Regions from separate parts of the Saccharothrix sp. DSM 118769 genome, predicted to be linked through region 2. Evidence: riboswitches for the same ligand, from Rfam matches in the RefSeq annotation. Region 2 holds a riboswitch; each other region holds the start of a gene.
What was found. Region 2 has a riboswitch for S-adenosylmethionine ahead of ACRAKJ_RS03285 (ATP-binding cassette domain-containing protein). Riboswitches for the same ligand answer to the same signal wherever they lie in the genome.
Positions count from the first base shown of each region.

Region 1: another riboswitch for S-adenosylmethionine. It lies ahead of thrC (threonine synthase); the one in region 2 lies ahead of ACRAKJ_RS03285 (ATP-binding cassette domain-containing protein).
Region 3: another riboswitch for S-adenosylmethionine. It lies ahead of ACRAKJ_RS34470 (aminotransferase class V-fold PLP-dependent enzyme); the one in region 2 lies ahead of ACRAKJ_RS03285 (ATP-binding cassette domain-containing protein).

Region 1 is NZ_CP193627.1:1,374,078-1,377,326, reverse strand. Features, by position in the region: gene holA (DNA polymerase III subunit delta) at 62-1,045, opposite strand; SAM riboswitch class I at 1,144-1,258, shown strand; gene thrC (threonine synthase) at 1,270-2,532, shown strand; gene ACRAKJ_RS06540 (DNA internalization-related competence protein ComEC/Rec2) at 2,513-3,249, opposite strand, start outside.
Region 2 is NZ_CP193627.1:668,978-672,226, reverse strand. Features, by position in the region: gene ACRAKJ_RS03290 (ABC transporter permease subunit) at 18-701, opposite strand; gene ACRAKJ_RS03285 (ATP-binding cassette domain-containing protein) at 698-1,708, opposite strand; SAM riboswitch class I at 1,927-2,019, opposite strand; gene rsmA (16S rRNA (adenine(1518)-N(6)/adenine(1519)-N(6))-dimethyltransferase RsmA) at 2,107-2,985, opposite strand; gene ACRAKJ_RS03275 (transglycosylase family protein) at 2,996-3,249, opposite strand, start outside.
Region 3 is NZ_CP193627.1:8,182,748-8,185,996, reverse strand. Features, by position in the region: gene ACRAKJ_RS34475 (potassium/proton antiporter) at 1-1,341, shown strand, start outside; SAM riboswitch class IV at 1,409-1,522, shown strand; gene ACRAKJ_RS34470 (aminotransferase class V-fold PLP-dependent enzyme) at 1,564-2,937, shown strand; gene lspA (signal peptidase II) at 2,961-3,249, shown strand, end outside.

The DNA.
Region 1 (3,249 bases), 710 kb from region 2:
CGGGCCGGCGCCGCCTGCACAGGTCAGCCCCCCTCGCGCAGGTCGACACCCCTCGCGTGGGTCAGCGCCGCCCGTGCACCGCGACGATCTTCAGCACCGCCCGCTCCAGCGCGTAGCCCGAATCGGCCGCGAAGCCCTTCACGTCCGCGTTGAGGTCCGCCACGACCGACATCGCCTCGGCCAGCCCGCGCTCCTCCCAGCCACGCGACTGCCCCTGCGCCTTCTTCACCTTCCACGGCGGCATGCCGAGCTCGCCCGCCAGCTTGAACGGGTCGCCCCGCCCCACCGCGGACACCCGCGCGACCGTGCGCACCGCGTCGGCCAGCGCGTCGGCCACCAGCACGTGCGGCACGCCGAGCTGGATCGCCCAGCGCAGGGCCTCCAGCGCGCCCGCCCGGTCACCCATGACGGCCTTCTCCGCCACCGCGAACCCGGTCACCTCGGCCCGCCCCCGGTGGTAGCGGCGGACCGCCTCCGCGTCGACCTTGCCGTCGGTGTCCGCCACCAGCTGCGCCGCCGCCGCCGCCAGCTCGCGCAGGTCCGACCCGACGGCCTCGATCAGCGCCGCCACCGCCTCCGGATCGGCCTTGCCGCCGCCCGCGGAACGGATCTCGTTGCGCACGAAAGCCTCGCGGTCGGACGCCTTGGTCATCTTCGGGCACTCGATCACCCGCGCCCCGGCCTTCCGCAGCGCCGCCGGCAGCTCCTTGGCCACCTTGCTGCGCCCGCCACCGCTGTGCACCACCACGAGCGTCACCCCGTCCGCGGGCGCCTTGGCGTAGGCGAGCACGGCGTCGGCGATCTCCTTGCCGGCCTCCTGCGCGGCCTCCAGCGCGACCACCCGGCCCTCCGCGAACAGCGACGGGCTCACCAGTTCGGCCAGCTCAGGAGGGGTGAGATCAGTCACCCGCACCCTGGTCAGGTCGGCCTGCGGGTCGGCTTTGCGCGCGACCTCCAACGCGCCGCGCACAGCGCGCTCGACCAGCAACTCCTCCTCGCCGACGACCAGGTGCACGGCGTCGGGCGTCTCAGCGGGCGCACTCACGGGCGCGATCCTCCCACGCCCGTCCCGCGTCCGGATGGTGGACGCAACTGGCTGAGGAGCGGGATCCTGTCGTACGTTGAGTGCCGACAACTGAATACCGCTCATCCAGAGGGGCAGAGGGATCGGCCCGAAGAAGCCCCGGCAACCCGTCGCACAGCACCTGCTGTGCGATCACGGTGCCAATTCCGACCCGCGACGCGGGAAAGATGAGGAGATACCTCGCGATGACTGCTGTCAGTGTGCCCTCGGCCACCACCTCCTTCGACCTCGGTCCGGCTCGCGCCCTGTCCTGCCGCGAGTGCGGGCACCAGACGCCGCTCGCCCCGGAATACGCCTGTCTCGAGTGTTTCGGGCCGCTGGAAGTGGCCTACGACTTCGGCCGGGTCCGCCGCGAGGACATCGAGGCCGGCCCCCGGTCGATCTGGCGCTACCGCGGCCTGCTCCCCGTGCCCTCCACCGTCGAGTCGCACCCCAACACCGACCCCGGCGGCACCCGCCTCGTCGAGGCCGACCGCCTCGCCAAGGCCCTGGGCGTCCGCAAGGTCTGGGTGAAGGACGACACCGGCAACCCGACCCACTCGTTCAAGGACCGCGTCGTCGGCGTCGCCCTCGCCGCCGCCCGCGAACTCGGCTTCAAGGTCCTCGCCTGCCCGTCCACCGGCAACCTCGCCAACGCCGTCGCCGCCGCCGCGGCCCGCGCGGGCTGGGAGTCGGTGGTCCTGGTGCCCTCCTCCCTGGAGCGGGCGAAGATCCTCATGACCGCCGTCTACGGCGGCAACCTGATCACCGTCGACGGCAACTACGACGACGTGAACCGGCTCGCCCAGGAACTGGCCGCCGAGCACGAGGACTGGGCGTTCGTCAACGTCAACGTCCGCCCCTACTACGCCGAGGGCTCCAAGACGCTCGGCTACGAGGTCGCCGAGCAGCTCGGCTGGCGGCTGCCCGACCAGATCGTGGTCCCCATCGCCTCCGGCTCCCAGCTCACCAAGGTCGACAAGGCGTTCCGCGAACTGGGCGAACTCGACCTGGTCGAGCAGACCCCGTACCGGGTGTTCGGCGCGCAGGCCACCGGCTGCTCCCCCGTCGCCGCGGCCTTCAAGGCCGGCCGCGACGTGGTCACCCCCGTCCGCCCGGACACCATCGCCCGCTCGCTGGCGATCGGTGCACCGGCCGACGGCCCGTACGTGCTCGACGCGGTGCGCCGCACCAACGGCGCCATCGAGGACGTCACCGACGAGGAGGTCATCGAGGGCATCCGGCTGCTGGCCCGCACCGAGGGCATCTTCGCCGAGACCGCGGGCGGTGTGACCGTGGCGACCGCGAAGAAGCTCATCGAAACGGGCCGGCTCGACCCCGACGGCGAGACCGTGCTGCTCATCACCGGCGACGGCCTCAAGACCCTCGACGCGCTCGGCGACCGGGTCGGCCCGAAGGCCAACGTCCCGCCGTCGGCGGAGGCCGTGCTCAAGGCCCTCGAATCCTGACCGGGGCGCTCACAGCGCGACCCTCCCCGACCGCAACCACCCGGTGCGCGGGAACGCGGTCAGCTCGGGCAGCTCCTGCGGCCCGACCTGCTCGGTGACCACGCGCCACGCGGTCAGCAGCTGCGGCCACGGCCGCGCCGCCTTCTGCCGGTTGTAGCGCTCGGCGTACCACTCCTCCGGGGCCATGGCGAGGTCGTCGTCGAACAACGCGTCGGCGACCAGCCGGTACGCCGAGTCCGCGGAGTCGACCTCGGCGGTCCGCACCACGCCGGTGACGGTGGCGCGCGCGACGATCCCCCGCCCACCGGCGGGCAGCTCCTCGCACACGTAATAGGCGAACGAGGGCCGCAGCTCGTCGCGCGGCCACGGGTGGGCGGTGTAGCCGCGCTGCCACAGCGCCCACCCCACGGCCCGGTCGCCACCGGACCGCCGCCACCCCGTGCGCAGCCTGACCCACACGTCGTTCCTGTCGTTCCCGCCCATGGTGATCCCCTCCTGCTTCGTGGTCGGGGCCGCCCCGGCGGGCGACCCGCGGCCCGTCCGGGCCGGTGAGGACGGCGGTGTCGCCGTCCCGGTCGGTGCGCAGCACCAGCGCGCCCTGCCGGGTCAGGGCGTCGACCAGCACCCCGCTCGGGTGGCCGTAGCGGTTGCCCGCCCCGACACTCACCAACGCCACCCGGGGCCGCACTGCCTCCAGGAACGCCGGCGACGTGTACC
Region 2 (3,249 bases):
GGTGAGGTGGGGAGGGGCTAGACCGACGCGGTGCGGCGGCGGTCGACGCGGCGCGCGACGACGTTGGTGACGACCTGGATCGTGGTGGCGATGACCGCCAGCACGACGACCGTGCTCCACAGGTACCGGTCGTTGAACCGCTGGTAGCCCATGCGCACCGCGAGGTCGCCGAGGCCGCCGCCGCCGACGACCCCGGCCATCGCCGAGTAGCCGAGCAGGGCGATCGCGGTCACGCCGACCGCGTTGACCAGGGCGGGCAGCGACTCGCGGAGCAGCACGCTGCGCACGATCCGCAGCGTGGACGAGCCCGTCGTGACGGCGGCCTCGACCACCGCCACGTGCACCTCGGCCAGCACGTTCTGCACCAGCCTGCCGACGAACGGGATGGCGCCCACCGCCAGCGGCACGATCGCCGCCGTCGGCCCGATCGTGCTGCTGAGCAGGAGCCTGGTCAGCGAGGTGAGCACCACCAGCAGGACCAGGAACGGCATGGAGCGGCCGAGGTCGACGACGAAGCCGAGGACCTTGTGCACCACCGGGCGCGGCTTCAGCCCACCGGGTGCGGTGAGCTGGAGCCAGATGCCGACGGGGGTGCCGAGCAGGACCGCGATCAGGGTGGAGACCACCACCATGTAGAGCGTCTCACCGGTGGCGACGAGCAGTTGGTCGAAGACCTCCGACCAGGGTGTTGCAGACCTCACGCAGCTACTCCCTGCGGACCCGCGAGGGTCCGGCGCACGGAGCCGCCGGCCTCGGAGATCCACTCCAGCGCCGAGTCGGCGCGCTCACCCTTCAACCCGACGCGGAACCGCGCGACGGGGGTCTCGCCCAGGCGGGTCAGGCCGCCGCCCAGCAGGTTCAGGTCGACGCCGAACCGGCTGGTCGCCTCGGGCAGCAGGGCGCCGACGGCGGCGAAGCCGACCAGCACCACGTCCGCGACCCGGTCGAACGCGGCCTCCGCGCCCGGGTTCTGGTCCACGGCGGGCAGCAGCGAGGCGGCCGTGCGGCTGGCCGCGTCGGACACCAGGTCGAGCACCTTGCCGTGCTCCACGACCTTGCCGCCCTCCAGCACCGCGACGTCGTCGCAGATCCGGCGGACCACGCCCATGTCGTGCGTGACGACGAGGACGGTCACGCCCAGCTCGGCGCGCGCCCGGTCCAGCACGGTCAGCACCGAGCCGGTGGTGTCGGGGTCGAGCGCCGAGGTCGGCTCGTCGGCCAGCAGCACCGACGGCGACGCGGCGAGCGCGCGGGCCACGGCGATGCGCTGGCGCTGGCCGCCGGAGAGCTGGTCGGGGTACGACCCGGCCTTGTCGGTGAGGCCCACCAGGTCGAGCAGCTCGGCGACGCGGGTGCGGCGCTGCGGGCCGGCGATGCCCGCGGCCTCCAGCGGCAGCGCGACGTTGCCGGCGGCGGTGCGCTGGCGCAGCAGGGAGTCGCCCTGCGGCACGACGCCGATCTGCCGGCGGGCGGCGCGCAGCGCGGTGCCGTCGAGGGAGACGAGGTCCGTGCCGTCGACGCGGATCGCGCCGCTGTCCGGGCGCTCCAGCAGGGCGACGCAGCGGGCCAGGGTGGACTTGCCGGCGCCGCTCGGGCCGACGACGCCGAGGACGGTGCCGGCCGCGACGTCCAGGTTCACGCCGTCCAGCGCGCGAACCTGACCGGTACTCCCGGGGAAGGTCTTGGTGAGGTTCTCGACAGTGATCACGTTTTCGCTCCACGAAGGCGTGCGGCGGCGCGCGCTCGTGGCGCGCGTCGACCGGCGGGCTCAGCTCAGGAAGGTGTCCCGCGACGGGGACGGCGAGGATCGAAAAGCGGCCCGGTAAGCGGGCTCTGGGCTCTTCTAGAGGCTGCGACAGCCGGAGGCCGTGCGGCGGCCGTGGTCGACGACCCGCCTTCTCGTGAGCAGCATCCTGGGCACGTGATCCTCCATCGGTCCTGGCTGAAGCACCTGCCCCTGTGGAGGAGTGGTTGCTGCGGCGTCGTAGAGCCAGGTCTCTCGGCCGCTCGGGATGGCAGCACCGAGTACACCCGACGACCCACTCCCGACGCAAGCCTGAAACAGGATCGTCCGGCAAATCACACTTTCGGCCGAAAGATCGACGACTACCGAGTGGAGGCGGCCTCGGCTATCCGGACGAAGTCGGCGACCCCCAGTTGTTCGCCGCGGACAGCGGGGTCGACGCCCGCCTCGACGAGCAGCCGCTCCGCCGCCGCGGCCGACCCGGCCCAGCCGGCCAGCGCGCCGCGCAGCATCTTGCGCCGCTGCGCGAAAGCCGCGTCCACCAACGAGAACAGCGCCTTGCGGTCCACAGAGGACGGGCTCTCCCGGCGGGTGAACGCCACCAGCGCGGAGTCCACGTTGGGCACCGGCCAGAACACCGCGCGCGACACCGGGCCGGCCCGGCGCGCGTCGGCGTACCAGGCGAGCTTGACGCTCGGCACGCCGTAGACCTTGCTGCCGGGGGGCGCGGCCATCCGGTCGGCCACCTCGGACTGCACCATCACCAGGCCGGTGCGCAACGACGGCAGCTCGGCCAGCAGGTGCAGCACGACGGGCACGGCGATGTTGTACGGCAGGTTCGCCACCAGGGCGGTGGGCGCGACCGGCAGCCGGTCGGCGGTGACGCGCATCGCGTCCTCGTGCACCACGGTGAGCCGGTCGGCCAGCAGCGGGGCGCGCTCGGCGGCGGTGGCCGGGAGCCGCTCGGCGAGCTTCCCGTCGATCTCCACGGCCACCACGGCCCGGCACGCGGGCAGCAGCGCCAGCGTCAGCGACCCCAGGCCCGGCCCGACCTCCAGCACGACGTCGTCGGCGGTCAGCTCGGCCGCGGCCACGATGCGGCGCACCGTGTTCGGGTCGTGCACGAAGTTCTGCCCCAGCTTCTTGGTGGGGCGGACGTCCAGCTCGGCGGCGAGCCGGCGAACGTCAGCCGGCCCGAGGAGCGAACTCCCCGGGTCGGTCGACGGTGAAGCGTTGGTCACCCGTGCATTCTTACGACAGGCCCAGCTTCGAGGAACAGTGGGGCCACGCCGAGTAGCCGCCGCGGGCGTCGCGCAGCTTCGTGGCGACGGCGATCTGCTGCTCGCGGCTCGCCTGGTGCGGGTACGCGGCGTACTGCGCGCCGCCGTAGGCGTCCCAGGTGCTCTTGTTGAACTGGAGGCCGCCGTAGTAGCCGTTGCCGGTGTTGATGGCCCAGTTGCCGGTCGCCTCGCACTGGGCGAGGGAGTCCCACACCGCGCCGTCGG
Region 3 (3,249 bases), 2.2 Mb from region 2:
CTCGGCATCCAGTTCGAGGACGCCGACCTGACCCGTTCCCTCGGCACGGCCGCGCTCGTGCTCATCCTCACCGAGGGCGGCCTGACCACGCGGTGGAGCGCGGTGAAACCGGCGATGGGGCTGGGCATCGCACTGTCCACAGTGTCCGTCGGCGTCAGCATCGCGGTCACCGGCTTCGCGCTGCACTTCCTGCTGGACATGGACTGGCGCACGGCCCTGCTGTGGGGCGCGGTGCTGTCGTCCACCGACGCGGCGGCCGTGTTCAGCGTGCTGCGCGGGGTGGGCGTGGGCAAGCGGCTCATCGGCGCGCTGGAGCTGGAGTCCGGCATCAACGACGCGCCGGTCTACATCGCCGTCGTGCTGCTCGCCTCGCCCGACCCGGTGACGTGGACCGCGCCCGCCCTGATGGTGTACGAGCTGGTCGCGGGCGCCCTGATCGGCATCGCGCTCGGCTGGCTCGGCGGGGTGGGGCTGCGCCGCGCCGCCCTGCCCTCCACCGGCCTGTACCCGCTGGCCACGGTCGCCGTGTGCCTGCTCGCCTACACCGCCGGCGACCTCGCGCACGCCTCCGGCTTCCTCGCCGTCTACATCGCCGCGCTGGTCCTCGGCAACGCCCGCCTGCCGCACCGCGCGGACACCCTGTCGTTCGCCGAGGGCCTCGGCTGGATCGCCCAGATCGGCCTGTTCGTGCTGCTCGGCCTGTACGCCTCGCCCGGTCGGGTGCTCGACGCCCTGGTGCCCGCCCTGGTCGCGGGCGCGGTGCTGGTGCTGCTGGCCAGACCCCTGTCGGTGCTGTGCGCGGCGCTGCCGTTCCGGGTGCCGTGGCGCGAACAGGTGTTCATCTCGTGGTCCGGGCTGCGCGGCGCGGTGCCCATCGTGTTCGCGCTGATCCCGCTGATCCAGGGCGTCGACGGCGCCCAGCGGCTGGTCGACGCGGTGTTCGTGCTGGTCGTGGTGCTGACCCTGGTGCAGGGCACCACCCTGCCGTGGCTCGCGAAGTGGCTCGGCCTGGTCAAGTCCGGCGAGGCGCACGAGGTGCAGGTCGACTCCTCGGCGCTGGACGAGCTGGGCGCGGAGCTGCTCCAGGTGCGCATCCAGCGCGGCTCCAAGCTGCACGGCGTCTACCTGTCCGAGCTGCGGCTGCCGCCGGGCTCGTCGGTGAGCCTCGTGGTGCGGGCGGAGAACAGCTTCACGCCCCAGCCGACCACCCGGCTCCAGGAGCACGACCAGCTGCTGGTCGTGTGCACGGAGGTCGCGCGCACCGCCACGGAGCAGCGGATCAGGGCGGTCGACCGGGCCGGCCGGTTCGCGCGCTGGAAGGGCGACGCGGGGCTGCCGTAGCCGCGACCTCCCACGATGTGGGCGCGTCTCGACGGCGGCGCGGTGTTCCGGTTACCTTCGGGGTGAAGGTCATGAGTGCCAGCGACAAGCTCGGGCTAGCTGGCCGGCAACCCTCCTACCGCGGTGGGGTGCCCCCGATGAGGACCTGGCCGGCGCGCAGGGCGTCCGGCAAGCGCGGACTCCCTTCCCACGGGTGGAGTCCCGGACTCCCCGGAGGGTGTCATGACCGTCGCAGTCCCCAGGCCCACCACCGCCGTCACCACTGCCACCACGACCACTGCCAGCACGACCGCTGCCACTACCACCGCCGCCCTGCCCCGCGTCGTCGGCTCCGCGCTGCGCGTGCCGCTGGTCACCGGTGAGCGCGTCGAGTACGCCAACCTCGACCACGCGGCCAGCGCGCCGTGCCTGGAGCAGGTCCGCGACGCCGTCGACGAGCTGCTGCCCTGGTACGCGAGCGTGCACCGGGGCGCCGGCTTCGCCTCGCAGGTCTCCACCCGCGTCTACGAGCAGGCCCGCGCGTCGGTCCGCCGCTTCCTCGGCGCCCGGTCCACCGACGCCGTCGTGTTCACCCGCAACGCCACCGACGCGCTGAACCTGCTGGCCCGCAGCGTGCCGAAGCACACCGCCGTGCTGCTGTTCGACACCGAGCACCACGCCGCCCTGCTGCCGTGGCGCGGCCCGAACGTGCGCCGCCTGCGCACCCCGTCCTCGCCCGCCGCGGCCGTGCTGGAGCTGGACCGCGCGCTGCGCGAGGCCCCCGTCGGACCGCGCCTGGTCGTGGTGACCGGCGCGTCCAACGTGACCGGCGAGCTGTGGCCGGTCGCCGAGCTGGCCCGGGTCGCCCGCCGGCACGGGGCGCGCGTCGCCCTGGACGCCGCCCAGCTCGCCCCGCACCGCCCGGTCGACGTGCGCGCCCTCGACGTGGACTACACCGTGCTGTCCGGGCACAAGCTGTACGCGCCGTTCGGCTCCGGCGCGCTGGTCGGCCGCTCCGACTGGCTCCAGGCCGCCGAGCCGTACCTGGTCGGCGGGGGTGCCACGGCCCGCGTCACCGACCACGGCGACCGGCTGGGCGTGGCCTGGTCGGCGGTGCCCGAGCGGCACGAGGCCGGCACGCCCAACGTGGTCGGCGTGCACGCCCTCGCCGTGGCCTGCGACGTCCTCGGGCGGCACTGGGAGCGGGTCGCCGAGCACGAGCGCGTCCTGCTGGCCCGCCTGCGCGAGGGGTTGGCGACCGTGCCCGGCGTGCACGAGCTGGCCCTGTTCGGCGGCGGGCAGGACCGGGTCGGCGTGGTGAGCTTCACCGTCGGCGGCCAGGACGCCGGCTACCTGGCCGCGGCGCTGTCCGCCGAGCACGGCATCGGCGTGCGCGACGGCGCGTTCTGCGCCCACGTCGCCGTGCACCGGCTCACCGGGGGCGGGCGGGCCCTGCGCGCGTCCCTCGGCCTGGGCAGCTCGGAGGAGCACGTCGACCGGTTCGTGGCCGCGCTGCGCCGTCTCGTCACCGAGGGTTCGCGGTGGGCCTACGAGCAGCGCGACGGCCGCTGGGCGCCGTGCGACGACCAGCGCGCGCTCCCGCCGTTCCTGCGCTGAGCAGCGTGTTGGACAATGGCCGGGTGAGCACCGATCCCAGCGCCGAGCCGGCCGACGACGCCGACCAGCCCGAGCCGCCGCTGCCGAAGCGACGCGTCGCGCTGCTGGCGGTCATCGCGCCGATCGTGTTGGCGCTCGACGTCGTCGTCAAGGTGATCGCGGTCGAGGAGCTGGAGGGGCGGGAGCCGGTCGAGCTGTTCGGCGGCCTGCTGTACCTGCCGCTGATCCGCAACACCGGTGCCGCGTTCGGCATGGCCGAGGGCTGGACGGTGATCCTCGCGCTGATCGCGTTCGGCGTCGTCGGGTTCATCC